One region of the Xanthomonas hortorum pv. pelargonii genome, then DNA from elsewhere that is predicted to be linked to it. Evidence: predicted binding sites of a transcription regulator. Region 1 holds the regulator's gene; the other holds the start of a gene.
The links. The regulator FliA, encoded in region 1, starts transcription of late flagellar genes. The targets are predictions, from matches to a motif close to TAAAGTTTNNCNNNCNNNGGCCGATAA.
Positions count from the first base shown of each region.

Region 2: NDY25_RS14500 (GGDEF domain-containing protein) is a predicted target of FliA. The motif match lies at 3,612-3,638, and genes of this name have one in related genera.

Region 1 is NZ_CP098604.1:5,004,151-5,011,475, reverse strand. It holds gene flhB (flagellar biosynthesis protein FlhB) at 1-79, shown strand, start outside; gene flhA (flagellar biosynthesis protein FlhA) at 76-2,169, shown strand; gene flhF (flagellar biosynthesis GTPase FlhF) at 2,729-4,396, shown strand; gene NDY25_RS21350 (MinD/ParA family protein) at 4,383-5,267, shown strand; gene NDY25_RS21345 (RNA polymerase sigma factor FliA) at 5,264-6,037, shown strand; gene cheY (chemotaxis response regulator CheY) at 6,073-6,465, shown strand; gene NDY25_RS21335 (protein phosphatase CheZ) at 6,465-7,091, shown strand; gene NDY25_RS21330 (chemotaxis protein CheA) at 7,094-7,325, shown strand, end outside.
Region 2 is NZ_CP098604.1:3,312,797-3,320,121, forward strand. It holds gene NDY25_RS14485 (methyl-accepting chemotaxis protein) at 1-6, opposite strand, end outside; partial or broken gene NDY25_RS14490 (cellulase family glycosylhydrolase) at 353-1,805, opposite strand; gene NDY25_RS14495 (SulP family inorganic anion transporter) at 2,008-3,492, shown strand; gene NDY25_RS14500 (GGDEF domain-containing protein) at 3,757-4,740, shown strand; gene NDY25_RS14505 (M28 family metallopeptidase) at 4,915-6,564, shown strand; gene NDY25_RS14510 (hypothetical protein) at 7,104-7,244, shown strand.

The sequences.
Region 1 (7,325 bases):
GCGTGGCTGGAACGGCGGCCCGATGCCTGAATTGCCTTCCCTCGAAGTGGATGAGTTCGGCAAGGGAGCCAGCGCATGAGCGCCCAACCCGCACCGCTGAATGCCCGACGCATCATGGAGTTGCTGCGCAACGGCCTGGGCGCCCCGCTGGCGCTGATGGCCATGCTGGCCATGCTGATGGTGCCGCTGGCCGCACCGGTGCTGGATGCCTTGTTCACCTTCAACATCGCCATCTCGCTGATGGTGCTGCTGGCGGTGATCTACGTGCGGCGCCCGCTGGAATTCACCATTTTCCCGATCGTGCTGTTGATGACCACGATGCTGCGCCTGGCGCTGAACGTCGCCTCAAGCCGCGTGATCCTGATCAACGGCCAGGACGGCCACGCTGCGGCCGGCAAGGTCATCGAGGCGTTCGGCCAGTTCGTCATCGGCGGCAACTACGCGGTGGGCATCGTGGTGTTCGCGATCCTGACCATCATCAACTTCGTCGTCATCACCAAGGGTGCCGGGCGCGTGTCGGAAGTGACCGCGCGCTTTATCCTCGACGCCATGCCCGGCAAGCAGATGGCCATCGACGCCGACCTCAACGCCGGTTTGCTGACGCGTGAGGAAGCCAAGGCCCGCCGCGAAGAAGTGCGCGAGGAAGCCGACTTCTACGGCGCGATGGACGGCGCCAACAAGTTCATCCGCGGCGACGCCATCGCCGCCATCATGATTTTGTTCATCAATCTCATCGGCGGCATGGCGGTGGGCATGTTCCAGCACGGCATGAGCTTTGTGGATGCGGCCTCCACCTACACCCTGCTGTCGATCGGTGACGGTTTGGTGGCGCAGCTGCCGGCCTTGCTGGTGTCGTCCTCGGTGGCCTTGCTGGTCACCCGCGCCTCGCGGGCGCAGGACATGCGCGGCGCCATGATCAGCCAGGTGTTCGGCCAGCACCGCGCGTTGGCGGTGGCTGCGGCCATCCTGGGCCTGGTCGGCCTGGTGCCGGGCATGCCGAACGTCGCGTTTTTGACGCTCGGCCTGATCCTGGGCGTGATCGCCTGGAAAATGTACAAGCGCAGCCTGGTCGTCCCGCCGACCGGCGACCCTGCCACCGACCCGAAGGCGGCCGCTGCGGCCACCGCCGCCCAGGCCAGCTCGGAACTGAGCTGGGACGAGCTGCGCCCGATCGACCCGCTGGGCCTGGAAGTGGGCTACCGGCTGATCCCGCTGGTGGACAAGAACCAGGGCGGCGAGTTGATGGCGCGCATCAAGGGCGTGCGCCGCAAGCTCACCCAGGACATCGGCTTTCTGGTGCCGCCGGTGCACATCCGCGACAACCTGGAGCTGTCGGCCAACGCCTACCGCCTGCTGGTGCACGGCGTGCCGGTGGCCACTGCGGAAATCTATCCCGACCGCGAACTGGCGCTGGACCCGGGCGGTGCACTCGGCCAGCTCGACGGCATTCCCGGCAAGGACCCGGCATTCGGCCTGGACGCCACCTGGATCCAGCCGCATCAGCGCGCCTATGCCGAATCGATGGGCTACACCGTGGTCGACCCGGCCACCGTCATCGCCACCCACCTGTCGCACCTGATCCGCGAACACGCCCCGGAACTGCTCGGCCACGAGGAAGTGCAGCAACTGCTGGCGACCCTGGCCAAGACCGCGCCGAAGATGGTCGAAGACCTCACCCCCAAGGCGTTGCCGCTGTCGGTGGTGGTGCGGGTGCTGCAGAACCTGCTGATCGAACGCATCCCGGTACGCCAGCTGCGCAAGATCGTCGAAGCGCTGGTCGAACATGCCCCGCACAGCCAGGACCCCACCACCCTCACCGCTGCGGTACGCACCTCGCTGGGCCGCTTCATCGTGCAGGAAATCGCCGGCATGTCGGCCGAGCTGCCGGTCTACACACTGGCCCCGCAGCTGGAGCGCGTGCTGCAGGAATCCACCCACGGCAACGGCGTGGCGCTGGAACCCGGCCTGGCCGAGCGCCTGCACCAAAGCCTGGCCGATTGCGTCGGCAAGCAGGAAGCCCGCAACGAACCGGCCGTGGTGCTGGTACCCGGCCAGGTCCGCGCCGCACTGGCCCGCCTGGTCCGCCATAGCGTGCCGACCCTGTCGGTATTGGCGTATAGCGAAGTGCCGGAAGACAAGCGCCTGAAGCTGGTCGGCACGATCAGCTGAGGCTGACGCACCTCGTAGGAGCGCACCCGGGCGCGACGGGCTCTACCGGGACGGCCCGTCGCGCCCAAGGGCGCTCCTACGAAGCCACCCGCGCCCGGTCCTCGAGCTGCAGACAGGCAACCGACCACCGCGTCGGAAAGCCGCCACTCGTCCAAACCTCCAATCGATTGCACGACGCTGGCCGTTTCGAGGCTTTCCAGGCGCTCCAGGCTCAACCTCCCACCCGCCAGCCCATCCACTCACACAGTAGATGCCAACGCAGCGCGCCCCTAGAGAAAAGTCAATCAAACCAGTGACTTGAAATCTTGCAGCCGCGCCGATCGCACAGCTCCAGCCTGTCCCAACCCTCCAGATCCCCGCGCCGGAACCCCGGCACCGCGTTTTGGCACGCCGCGTGCATTAGCTCTGGCGAGACCGCAGTCAGCTTGATCGCTGCGGGGCGAGCAGCAGCACTTGGAACAACCGAACGGGACAGGCAACTCATGACGCTGGCAACACACCCACATTCATCGCGCACCCGTCCGGCGTCCGGCGGGTCCCGTTCCTGGAGGCACTTCGCATGAAAATCAAACGCTTCGTTGCCCCGGACATGCGCACCGCATTCCGCATGGTGCGTGAAGAACACGGCCCGGACGCAGTGATCCTGTCCAACCGCCGTACCGCCGAAGGCATCGAGATCGTCGCTGCCAGCAACTACGACGAAGAACTCGTGCAGCGCGCCCTGGAAACCGCGCGCTCCGAGACTCCGGCGGCTGCGGCACAGATCGAACAGGCGCCGGTCCAGCAGGCCCCGGCCAAGCCAGCCGCGCCGTTCCACGCCCCGCTGAAGCCGGCCGGCGACACCGGCAGCAACCAGCGTCAGCGCGTTGCCAGCGCCGCAGACGACATGATCGCCGCGATGGCGCTGCGCCAGCCGGTCAACGTGCCGCGCTCGGCGCCGGTCGCCGCACCGGTGCGCACTGCCGCCGCCCCGTCGGCCGCCGCCCAGGCACTGGCCCACGCCGTTGCGGTTGCCGCCGCACCGCGCCAGGAACATGCGCTGTCGGCAGTGCCGGAACAGCTGTTCGCCGACTTCCTGACCACCGCACCGGTACAGGCTCCAGTGCACGCTGCCCCGGTGCAGGCACGCACGCCGATCATGGCCGCCGCGCTCGCCACGCACGCCTCTTACGGGCAGGACGACGACGAGCAGGACGACGACGGCTTCGACATGGACGACGCGCTGCCGCAGATCCTGCCGCCGGCCGCGTTGCCGCCGCTGGTGGCCGCCCCGGTCGCCCTGGCTGCGGTGCCGGTCGCCGCCGCCCCGGTGCCGCAGAACGACGAAGAACTCAAGCAGCTGCGCGGTGAGCTGGCGCTGATGCGTCAGATGATCGAGCGCGAAATGAACCGTCTCACCGACGAGCGCCTGCGTGGCTCCCCGGTGCGTGCGCAGGCCCTGGAGCTGATGGACGACTACGGCTTCGATGCCGGTCTGATCCGCGATGTGGCCCTGCAGATCCCGGCCGATACCGAATTGCACCGCGGCCGCGGGCTGATGCTGGGCCTGCTGTCCAAGCGTCTGCCGGTGGCTCCGATCGACCCGCTGGAACGCGGCGGCGTGATCGCCCTGGTCGGCCCGACCGGTGCCGGCAAGACCACCACCATCGCCAAGCTCGCCCAGCGCTTCGCCGCCCAGCACGCCCCGCGCGACGTGGCCCTGGTCACCACCGACACCCAGCGCGTCGGCGGCCGCGAGCAGCTGCACAGCTACGGCCGTCAGCTCGGCATCGCGGTGCACGAGGCCGACAGCGCCGAGAGCCTGCTGGAACTGCTCGAGCGCCTGCGCGACTACAAGCTGGTGTTGATCGACACCGCTGGCATGGGCCAGCGCGACCGCGCCCTGGCCGCACAGCTGAACTGGCTGCGCGCCGCGCACCAGGTCACCTCGCTGCTGGTGCTGCCGGCCAACGCCCATTTTTCCGACCTCGACGAGGTCGTACGCCGCTTCGCCCACGCCAAACCCCAAGGCGTGGTGCTGACCAAACTCGACGAGACCGGCCGCTTCGGCAGCGCCTTGTCGGTGGTGGTCGACCACCAAATGCCCATCACCTGGGTGACTGACGGACAGCGGGTCCCCGACGACCTGCACCGCGCCAATGCCGCCAGTCTCGTTCTTCGCCTTGAAGATTTGCGGCGCGCTGCCGATAAGCCCTGTACTCCGGAGCACAACCATGCAGTCGCGTGAATACGCCAAGCTGACCAACGCCTTCCCCCTGACGGCGACCCGTCCCGAGCCCCTGGGCCCGGTGCGCACCATTGCCGTGACCGGTGGCAAGGGCGGCGTGGGTAAAACCAACATCTCCGCCAACCTGGCCGTGGCCCTTGCCGAGATGGGCAAGCGCACCCTGCTGCTGGACGCCGACCTTGGCCTGGCCAACCTGGACGTGGTCTTGGGACTCTCGCCCAAGTACACCCTGGCCGACCTGATCGCCGGCCGCTGCACGCTGGACGAAGTGATCATCGAAGGCCCCGGTGGCGTGTTGGTGGTCCCGGCCGCCTCCGGTCGCCGCCACATGGCCGAAATGGCTCCGGCCCAGCACATCGGCCTGGTCAACGTGTTCTCCGAACTGGAACGCGACCTGGACGTGATGGTCATCGACACCGCCGCCGGCATTACCGACAGCGTGCTGACCTTCTGCCAGGCCGCCCAGGACACCGTGGTGGTGGTCTGCGACGAACCGGCCTCGATCACCGACGCCTACGCGCTGATCAAGGTGCTCTCGCGCGAACGCGGCGTGGACCGTTTGCAGATCATCGCCAACATGGTGCGCGACCCCAACGAAGGCCGCCTGCTGTACGACAAGCTGTCGCGGGTCTGCGAAAAATTCCTCGGCGACGTGTCGCTGAACTACCTCGGCCACGTGCCCCAGGACGACTGGTTGCGTTTGTCGGTACAGCGCCAGCAACCGGTCATCAAGGCCTACCCCGCCAGCCCCTCGGCGCTGGCCATCGCAGAAATCGCGCGGCGTACCTCGCGCTGGCAGGCCCCCACCGTGCCACGCGGCAACGTCGAGTTCTTTGTCGAACGCATCATCCAACGGGGGGTCGCCGCATGAGCACCGCTACCGCAACCGCAACGACGGCCACCGCGCAGTACCGTGCAGTGCAACGCAACAACGCCAACGACATCGTCACCCAACACGCCGATCTGGTGCGCCGCATCGCCCACCATCTGGCCGCGCGCCTGCCGGCGAGCGTGGAAGTGGACGACCTGATCCAGGCCGGCATGATCGGCCTGATCGAAGCCTCGCGCAGTTACGACTCCGAGCAGGGCGCCTCGTTCGAAACCTATGCCTCGATCCGTATCCGCGGCTCGATGATCGACGAGATTCGCAGAGGCGACTGGGTGCCGCGTTCAGTCCACCGCCGTGCCCGCGACGCTGCCGCCGCCGTGCGCAAGATCGAACAGAACACCGGCCGCGCCGCCGCCGCCACCGAAGTGGCTGCCGCGATGGAAATGCCGTTGCCCGATTACCTGCGTCTGATGGAAGACGCCGCCCGCGGCCAGGTGCTGAGCCTGGAGTCGCGGATCGAAGATCACGGCGAGCTGGACACCACCGCCAAGGGTGGCCCCAACCCGCAGCAGATGATGGAGCGTGGCGAGTTCGGCCGCGAGCTGGGCAAGGCCATCGGCCAGTTGCCCGAGCGCGAGCAGCTGGTGCTGTCGCTGTACTACGAACAGGAATTGAACCTGAAGGAAATCGGCGCCGTGCTCGGTGTCAGCGAATCGCGCGTCTGCCAGATCCACGGCCAGGCCGTGGTGCGTCTGCGCGGCCGCCTCAAGGTCTTCGAACTGGCCGATGCCGGTGTCGAAATTGACGAATGATTTTTTCGCGTATTTTTTAGTGTTAGGAGCTTGATGTGAACAAGAACATGCGGATTTTGATCGTGGACGACTTCTCGACGATGCGACGTATCGTCAAGAATCTGTTGGGCGATCTTGGCTTCACCAATACCGCAGAGGCCGAAGACGGCAACAGCGCACTGGCTGCATTGCGGGCCGGCCCGTTCGATTTCGTGGTCACCGACTGGAACATGCCCGGCATGACCGGCATCGACCTGCTGCGCAACATCCGCGCCGACGCCAAGCTCAAGCACCTGCCGGTGATGATGGTGACCGCCGAAGCAAAGCGCGAGCAGATCATCGAAGCCGCCCAGTGCGGCGTGAATGGCTACATCATCAAGCCGTTCACCGCGCAGACGCTGGAAGAAAAGCTGGGCAAGGTGTTCGAACGTCTGGCGGCGACCGCCTGATGAACGCCACCGTGGAAACCAATGCCGAACGCGCTGCCTTGATCGACCGCCTGCAAGGCGCGCTCGATGCACTGGAAAGCGGTGACGAAGCCGCCTGGAAGCGCGAGGTCGACCACCTCGCCGCCTTGCGCACCCGTCCGATGATGCAGGGCCTGAGCCGGCTCGCACGCGAACTCGGTCAGGCGCTGGGCGAACTGCCCACCGTGCCCGAAGAAGCCGGCGAACTGGACGATGCGTGTTCGCGCCTGGACCACGTGGTGGAAATGACCGAAAAGGCCAGCCATCGCACGCTGGATCTGGTCGAAGAATGCCGTGAGCTGGCCAACCAGCTGCGCGACGGTGGTCTGAATCAGGACCAGGGCGCGCTGATGGACAAGATGCGCCACAACCTGACCGAACTGTCGCTGGCGCAAAGCTACCAGGACCTGAGCGGGCAGATCATCCGGCGCGTGGCCGGCATCGTGCGGCGCGTGCACGAAGGCTTCGGCGCACTCGGCCTGCCGCCAAAGAGCACCGAGCCGAAGAAAGACGACGGCGGTCTTGCCGGTCCTGCAGTCAAGGGCCTGGACCGTCACGCGGTGTCGCAGGACGACGCCGATGACCTGCTGTCCGGATTGGGGTTGTAACCATGAGTGCTGTTCCAGACGATATTGCTGCCGATTTCATCGTCGAGGCCCAGGAAATCCTGGATCGCCTCGGCGAACAGCTGGTCGCGCTGGAACAGGCACCGGACGAAGCCGACCAGCTCAACGCGGTGTTCCGCGGTTTCCACACGCTCAAGGGCGGCGCCGGCTTTCTGGCGATCAAGCCCATGGTGGAGCTGTGCCACGCCGCTGAAGAAACCCTCGGCATGGCGCGCT
Region 2 (7,325 bases), 1.7 Mb from region 1:
ACGCAATAGCGACACAACAGGCATGGCAACGACATCCAAAACGCGCGCAGGGCGCTATGGCATGGATATCGGCTGATTCACATCCGGGTTGAATGCTGATTGCGGCCGCGTCTGCTTGAGCGGCGCAGGTCATGCACCAATGCGATAGCTGCCGATACAACGTGGAGCGCCCTCGGGCGCGATGAAGCGTTATCGATAACGCCTCATCGCGCCCGAGGGCGCTCCTACAAGAACATGCAGGTGACGGGCATCGATCCATCGCTCGATGCATGACGCCGCGTCCTTACATTGCAAGCTGCCCGCAGCGTGTAGCGCAACGGCGGACACGCGCTGCGTGCCCGCCTCACCGCACTCAGCTGGCCGCGCAGAAACCGAATTCAGCGGTTGCGCCCGCTGCCAGGGTGCGATTGAAGTCCACGCCGCTGGCCTTGAGCGTGCTGCCGCTCTGCGACCAGGTGACATTCCAGGCATTGTTGACGGTGCCGCTGACCGGCAGCGAGATCGACCAGGTGCCGCTACCGGTGCCGGTGTTGGTGACTTGCACGCGATTGCAGGAGCCGCCGCTCCAGCTGCTGTCCACGATCACCTTGGTGCTGAAGCTGCCAGTGGGAGTCGGTGTCGGAGTAGGCGTCGGGGTTGGTTGGCGTGGGAGTCGGTGTAGGAGTCGGTGTCGGCGTCGGCGTAGTGCTGCTCACCGTGCCCCACAACGTCCGCAACAAGGTCATCTTGTCTTCGCGCACGCTGGTCCAGTCGTCGCGCAGGATGCCGCCGGTGTCGCCGCTGTTGGGATTCCACGACCAGTAGAAACCTTCGTTGATGCCCTTGCTGCGCAGGTACTTCACCAATGCGTCCTGCCACACCTTGTCGCGCGCATCGCCTTCGCCGTACTTGCCGCCGAACTCGCCCAGCAGCAATGCATGGGTGCCGGCGAACTGGCCGAAGTGACGCTCCCAGATCGCGGGCATGTTGTTGGGGAAGTTGCTGTCGTTGAAGTACGACTGCACGAACACGTCCGGCCCGTACACATGCGGTGCAAGCAACAGGCGGTTGGCTGGAATATTCAACGGCGTGCAAGCCAGCGGCTGCAGATTGCCGCCCCAGAAGATGCCGCCATTGGTCGAGCACACCGGATTGTCGGTGATGCCTTCCACCGCAATGATCCACTTGGGCGCCACGGCCAGCACCGCGGCCGAACCGCGCTCGGCGGCCTTGTTCCAATCGGTGGCCGCGTTGCCGGTGCCCCAGGTGGCGGCGCCGTGCGGTTCGTTCTTCAGATCCACACCGATCACTCTGGGCACGTTCTTGTAGCGGTTGGCCACAAAGCGCAGGTCGTCCAGCCATTGCGCTTCGGAATAGGAACTGGTGTACCAGAGCTCGGAAATGGCGCCGCAATCGGGCGTGTGATGATCCAGCAGCACGTAGATGCCGCGGGCGTTGAATTCGTTGATCACCTTGTCGAGGATCTGCAGCGAGGTCAGGCCCTGCAGATCGGGATTACGGCCATAGTCGATACTGCTGGGCATGGTGGTGGCACGCAGCGTGGCCGGGCAGAACGGCAGGCGCACGGCGTTGAAGCCCAGGCCCTGTATCTGGATGATCATGTCCTTCCAGTTGCGCGCCCACAGACCATGGATGACATGGTTGCCGGTCTCGAAACCGAACACGTTGACGCCCTTGAGCTGGACCACCTTGCCTTTGTCGTCGACAACCTTGTTGTTGCTGATGGAATAGCTGAAGGCCGGTGCGGCGGCCAGCGCCAACGCCGTAGCCAGTGCGAGCGTGCTTGCAGTCCTGAAAATGGACATGGTGATCTCCCTGGGAAACCGACCCGACACCCGGGTGCGGTGAGGGTGGCATCTTGGTCCGCGGCCGTTTTATGTGGCGTGACCCTAGCCACAGAAAAGCGCATTGCCGCACCGATCACGCGCAGGGGGTCGCTTTCCCGCACACTATTGCCGCTGCGCAGTGTCCGCAGGCTGTCCTTTCTGTCCCCGGAGTGTCTTCCCAATGTCCTTCTTGCGTGCCGAACTGGCGCAATGGCGCGCCTCACCCTCGCGCGAACTGATGGCCGGTGCGGTCGCAACATTTGCCCTGATTCCCGAAGTGATCGCATTCGCGTTCGTGGCCGGCGTGGATCCGCAGGTGGGGTTGTTTGCGTCCTTCGTCATTGGAATCGTGATTGCGTTTTGCGGTGGACGCCCGGCGATGATTTCTGCTGCGGCCGGCTCGGTGGCGCTGGTGGCCGCACCGCTGGTGGCCACGCACGGGTTGCCGTATCTGCTGGCGGCCGGGCTGCTCGCCGGTGCGGTGCAGATCCTGTTCGGCTTGCTGCGGCTGGGCGTGCTGATGCGCTTTGTCAGCAGCTCGGTGCGCACCGGTTTCGTCAATGCGTTGGCGGTGCTGATCTTCGCCGCGCAGCTGCCGCATCTGCATGGCGCCAATCTGACTACCTGGGTGATGTTGGGCGTGGGCCTGGCGATCATCTACGGCCTGCCGCGGCTGCGCCTGCCGGGTGTCTCGGCGATTCCCTCGCCGTTGCTGTGCATCCTGCTGCTGACGGTTGCAAGCACGGCCTTGCATCTGCCGCTGAAGACCGTGGCCGATCTAGGCAAGCTGCCGAACGCACTGCCGTTCCTGCAATGGCCGTCGGTGTCCTTGACGCTGGAAACCTTGCGCATCATCGCCTTGCCGGCGCTGGCCATCGCGATGGTAGGCCTGCTCGAATCGCTGATGACCGCGCGCGTAGTCGACGAACTCACCGACACACCCAGCGACAAGAACCGCGAATGCACCGGGCTGGGCATCGCCAATGCGGCCGCCAGCCTGTTCGGCGGCATTGCCGGCTGCGGCATGATCGGGCAGACCGTGGGCAACGTGAAATACGGCGGGCGTGGGCGATTGTCGACGTTGTTTGCCGGCGTGTTTCTGCTGATCCTGATGGTGGCGCTCAAGCCGTGGGTCTCGCAGGTGCCAGTGGTGGCATTGGTGGCGATCATGGTGATGGTCTCGGCCGAGACCTTCGATTGGCGCTCGCTGCGCACCGTGGTGACCCATCCGCGCACCTCCAGCGTGGTGATGCTGGCCACCGTGGCGGTGACCCTGCTCACCCACAACCTTGCTGCGGGTGTGGCGGTGGGTGTGGTGTTGAGCGGGGTGTTCTTCACTTTCAAGGTGGCCGGGCTGCTGCAGATCGGCCACAGCGACGACAATGGCGTGCGCACCTACAGCGTGCGCGGGCAGGTGTTCTTCGCCTCGGCCGACGTGTTCATCGATGCCTTCGATGCACGCCAGGTCCCGGGCCGCACGGTGCTGATCGACGTAAGCCGCGCGCATTTCTGGGATATCACCGCGGTGGCGGCGCTGGACAAGGTGGTGCAGCGGCTGCGTCACCATGGCCTGGAGGTGCAGGTCACAGGCTTGAACGCCAGCAGCCGGCGGCTGATGCAGGCGCACGCACTGGGCGAAGACGCGCTGGAATCTTCGCTGCCCTGAGCACGGCAGGGCGGGTGGGCGCATTCGGCCTAGCCGCACATAGCCGACACGCAGGCGGCCGGCACGCACACAGCCCCCGGGCTGGCTGGCCGCACGCTGAGCGTGTCCGGGTGGCGGCCTCAAGTTCGCCTGAATAGCGCCGATGAACCGACATCAAAGATTGCCGGTGATCGTCGTGATGCCAGTGCGTTCCAGCCCGAGATGTCTGCCTGCGTGCCGCCAGCGGTGCTACGGGCCCGCGTCCGTGCACGGGATGGCGCGGCGATGACCAACGAACCGCTGCTGGAACGGATGGTGGACCTGACCGCCATTCGCGATGCCGATCTGCTCGATCTGAGCCTGCTACGCACCGTGCGCGAGGTCTGTGCAGCTGAAGAACTCTCACCGCTGCGCATCGCTCCGGACGGCCGCACCATGGCCGAAACCCGGCTGCGCGAGGACGGCCGGCTGTCGTTGACGGTGGCCGAGATCCGCGACGCGCAGCTGCGTGCGCAGCTTGCCGACGCACGCGGGGCGGGCGATGTGGTGCAGCTGGAGGAAGACGGCCGTGCACTGCTGGTCTACCCGATGATGGAAGCGCGCGGCATCCGCACGTGCCTGCGGGTGGGTGGTTCGCGCGTTCCCGGCATCGCCGAGCAGGCGATGCTGCAGGGCTTTGCGCGCTTCTTCCAGAATTACCGCAGCCTGCTCGACGATGCCCAGCGCGATGCGCTGACCGGGCTGCGTAACCGCAAGACCTTCGACGATGTGATCCTGCGGCTGTTCGCAGGCGGTGCGGCAGACGCGTTGGCAGGCGAGAGCGTGTGGCTGGGGATCGTGGATATCGATCACTTCAAGCGCGTCAACGACAGCTTCGGCCATCTGTACGGTGACGAGGTGTTGCTGCTGGTCGCCCAGCTGATGCAGCGCGCGTTCCGTCAGGACGACCTGCTGTTCCGCTTCGGCGGCGAGGAGTTCGTGATCGTGCTGCGCGGGGTGGATCGCGATACGGCGGTGAGCCTGTTCGAGCGCTTCCGGCTGGCAGTGGCCGAGTACGCCTTCCCGCAAGTGGGCAAGGTCACGCTCAGCACCGGCATCGTTCAATTGACCGATGGCCGCTTGATCAGCCAGATGATGGACGAAGCCGACAAGGCGCTGTACTGGGCCAAGCAGCACGGCCGCAACCGCGCCGAGGTCTACGCCGAGTTGGTCGCCAGCGGGCAGATGCAGCATCTCACCCAGCAGGTGGGCAGCGTCGATCTGTTCTGAGTGGCGTCGTCCATGGATGGCAACGCAGTACCGCGTTGGGTGATGCAGCTGCACTGCCAATGCACACACCCGGTCAAACGCCGCAGTGGCTACACTCCAGGGCTGTCTGGACAACACCTCGGTGCTGCAGTGAAGCGAGCTGTGATGAAGCAAGTTGTGACGAAGCGAGCCGTGATCGAGCGACTTGCGATGGGAATGCTGGCCATGGCGGTCTCGACTGCAGTCATGGCAGCGACCCCCACCTTCGATGGCACGCGCATCTCGCGCGACGTCAAGGAACTGGCCTCCGACGCCTACGAAGGCCGCGGCCCGGCCACCGCCGGCGAAGAAAAAACCATTGCCTACTGGAGCAAGCAGTTCGCTGCCGCCGGTCTGCAGCCGGGCGGTGATCTCACCGATGGCAAGCGCGCATGGACCCAGGCGGTGCCGCTACGCCGCGCCGATATCGTCGGTACACCGACCATCGCTTTGCAGAATGCCGGCAAGCCGCAAACCCTGACCCAGGGCAAGCAGATCGCCATCCGTGCTGCGCTGGATGGGTCATCCACCGTCGACATCGCCAACGCACCGCTGGTGTTCGTCGGCTACGGGGTCAAGGCGCCGGAGCGCGACTGGGACGACTTCAAGGGCGTGCATCTGAAGGGCAAGATCGCAGTGGTGCTGATCAACGACCCGGATTTCGAAACCGGCAAGGGCGCCTTCGACGGTGCCGGCATGACCTACTACGGCCGCTGGACCTACAAGTACGAAGAAGGCGCGCGTCAGGGCGCGCTCGGTGTGCTGGTGGTGCACGAAACCGCGCCGGCCTCTTACGGCTGGGACACGGTGGCCAGCTCCAACACCAACACCATGTTCGATGTAGTGCGCGACAACCCGCGCGCCGCCCATCCCACCCTGGAAGGCTGGATCCAGCGCGATCTGGCCAGCGAGTTGTTCAAGCATGCCGGGCTGGATTTCGACACCTTGAAGAAGCAGGCGCAGACGCGCGGCTTCAAGCCGGTCGAGCTCAAGGGCCAGGGCCTGAGCGCCAGCTATCAGGTCAAGTCCGACGTGATCACCTCGCACAACGTGGTCGCGCGCCTGGAAGGCAGCAAACGCCCCGACGAGACGCTGATCTACAGCGCGCATTGGGACCACATCGGCGTGGGCAAGCCGGACGCACGCGGCGACACCATCTTCAACGGTGCGCTGGATAACGCCAGCGGCACTGCGGCGTTGCTGGAACTGGCACGCGGTTTTGCCGCCGGGCCCAAGCCGGAGCGCTCGGTGGTATTCCTGGCGGTGACCGCCGAAGAAAAGGGCTTGCTGGGTTCGGAGTTCTACGCCTCCAAGCCGCTGTATCCGCTGGACACCACGGTGGCGGTGATCAACATGGATGGCATGAACCCGTTCGTGCCGGCGCGCGATTTCGGCATCTACGGCACCGCCAAGCTGGAATTGCTCGACCAGCTCAAGAGCGTGGCCGGCCAGTGGAAGTTGCGCTACACGCCCGATCCCAAGCCGCAGGCGGGGTATTTCTTCCGCTCCGATCATTTCTCCTTCGCCAAGCGCGGCGTGCCGGCGCTGTCGTATGCCTCCGGGCAGGACTGGGAAGTGGGCGGCGTGGCCGCAGGCAAGGCCGCCTCCGACGATTACACCGCCAAGCGCTATCACCAGCAGGGCGACGAGTGGAAGCCGGACTGGACCTTCGCCGGTGCCGCGCGCGATCTGGGCGTGCTCTACGCGCTGGGCCAGCAGCTGGCCGATTCGCGCCAGTGGCCCAACTGGAGCAACGACTCGGAGTTCCGCGCCACCCGCGACGCCAGCGAGGCGGCACGCAAGTAAGAGGGTGTGCGACGGACAGCGTTTCAGCCAGTGACCGACTAACGTTCTGGTGAGGATGCCGAGCCCTCGACTAGCTGCGTTTCTGTCAGTCGTAGAGCGGCAGATCTTCGGCTTGGCTGCAGGGTCCTTGCCCGCCCACCATCGCGGGACACGCCGCAAGTACGTCCGTGTAGGCTCTTACGCGGCATCCATGCCGCGTAAGGTCCCGCGACGGTGGGCGGGCAAGGACCAGTGGAGATGGTCGGTGTGCATGGCTTTCAACAAAGCGACCAGCAATCTTTCTAGTGCGGTGCCCTCACCGATTGCGGGACCGTGTGGCGGCATGGATGCCGCCACCGAGCCTCCAGGGATGGATTCACGGCGTGTCCCGCGAGCGGTGAGGGCACCGCGCCCTCGACTCACCAAGCTTTTGATCGCACCTAAACGACGCAACGACTCGAAATCCTGGTTGTCTTGAAGTGATGAGCTTGCGCGGAACGCACCGTTCGTGGCCTGCATTGAAGTTGGTGCAGGACCCACATCGCTGATTCCGATACACCATGGCGCGCACGTTGTCTTCACTTCCGATCAGCGTCATCGCCGCGATCGCCAGCGTCATCACGCCGGCGATGCAACCGATTGCACTTCCTGGCACATCACTTGCAGTTGTCTTACGTGACAGCGTGGTTCGTTGCCCGTGACAGCGCGCGCGTCAGGCTGCAATCTGTTGGGGTTGTGTTCGGTCGCTGCGGCGTAGTCTGCCGCGCTGTCCTCGTCGGGTG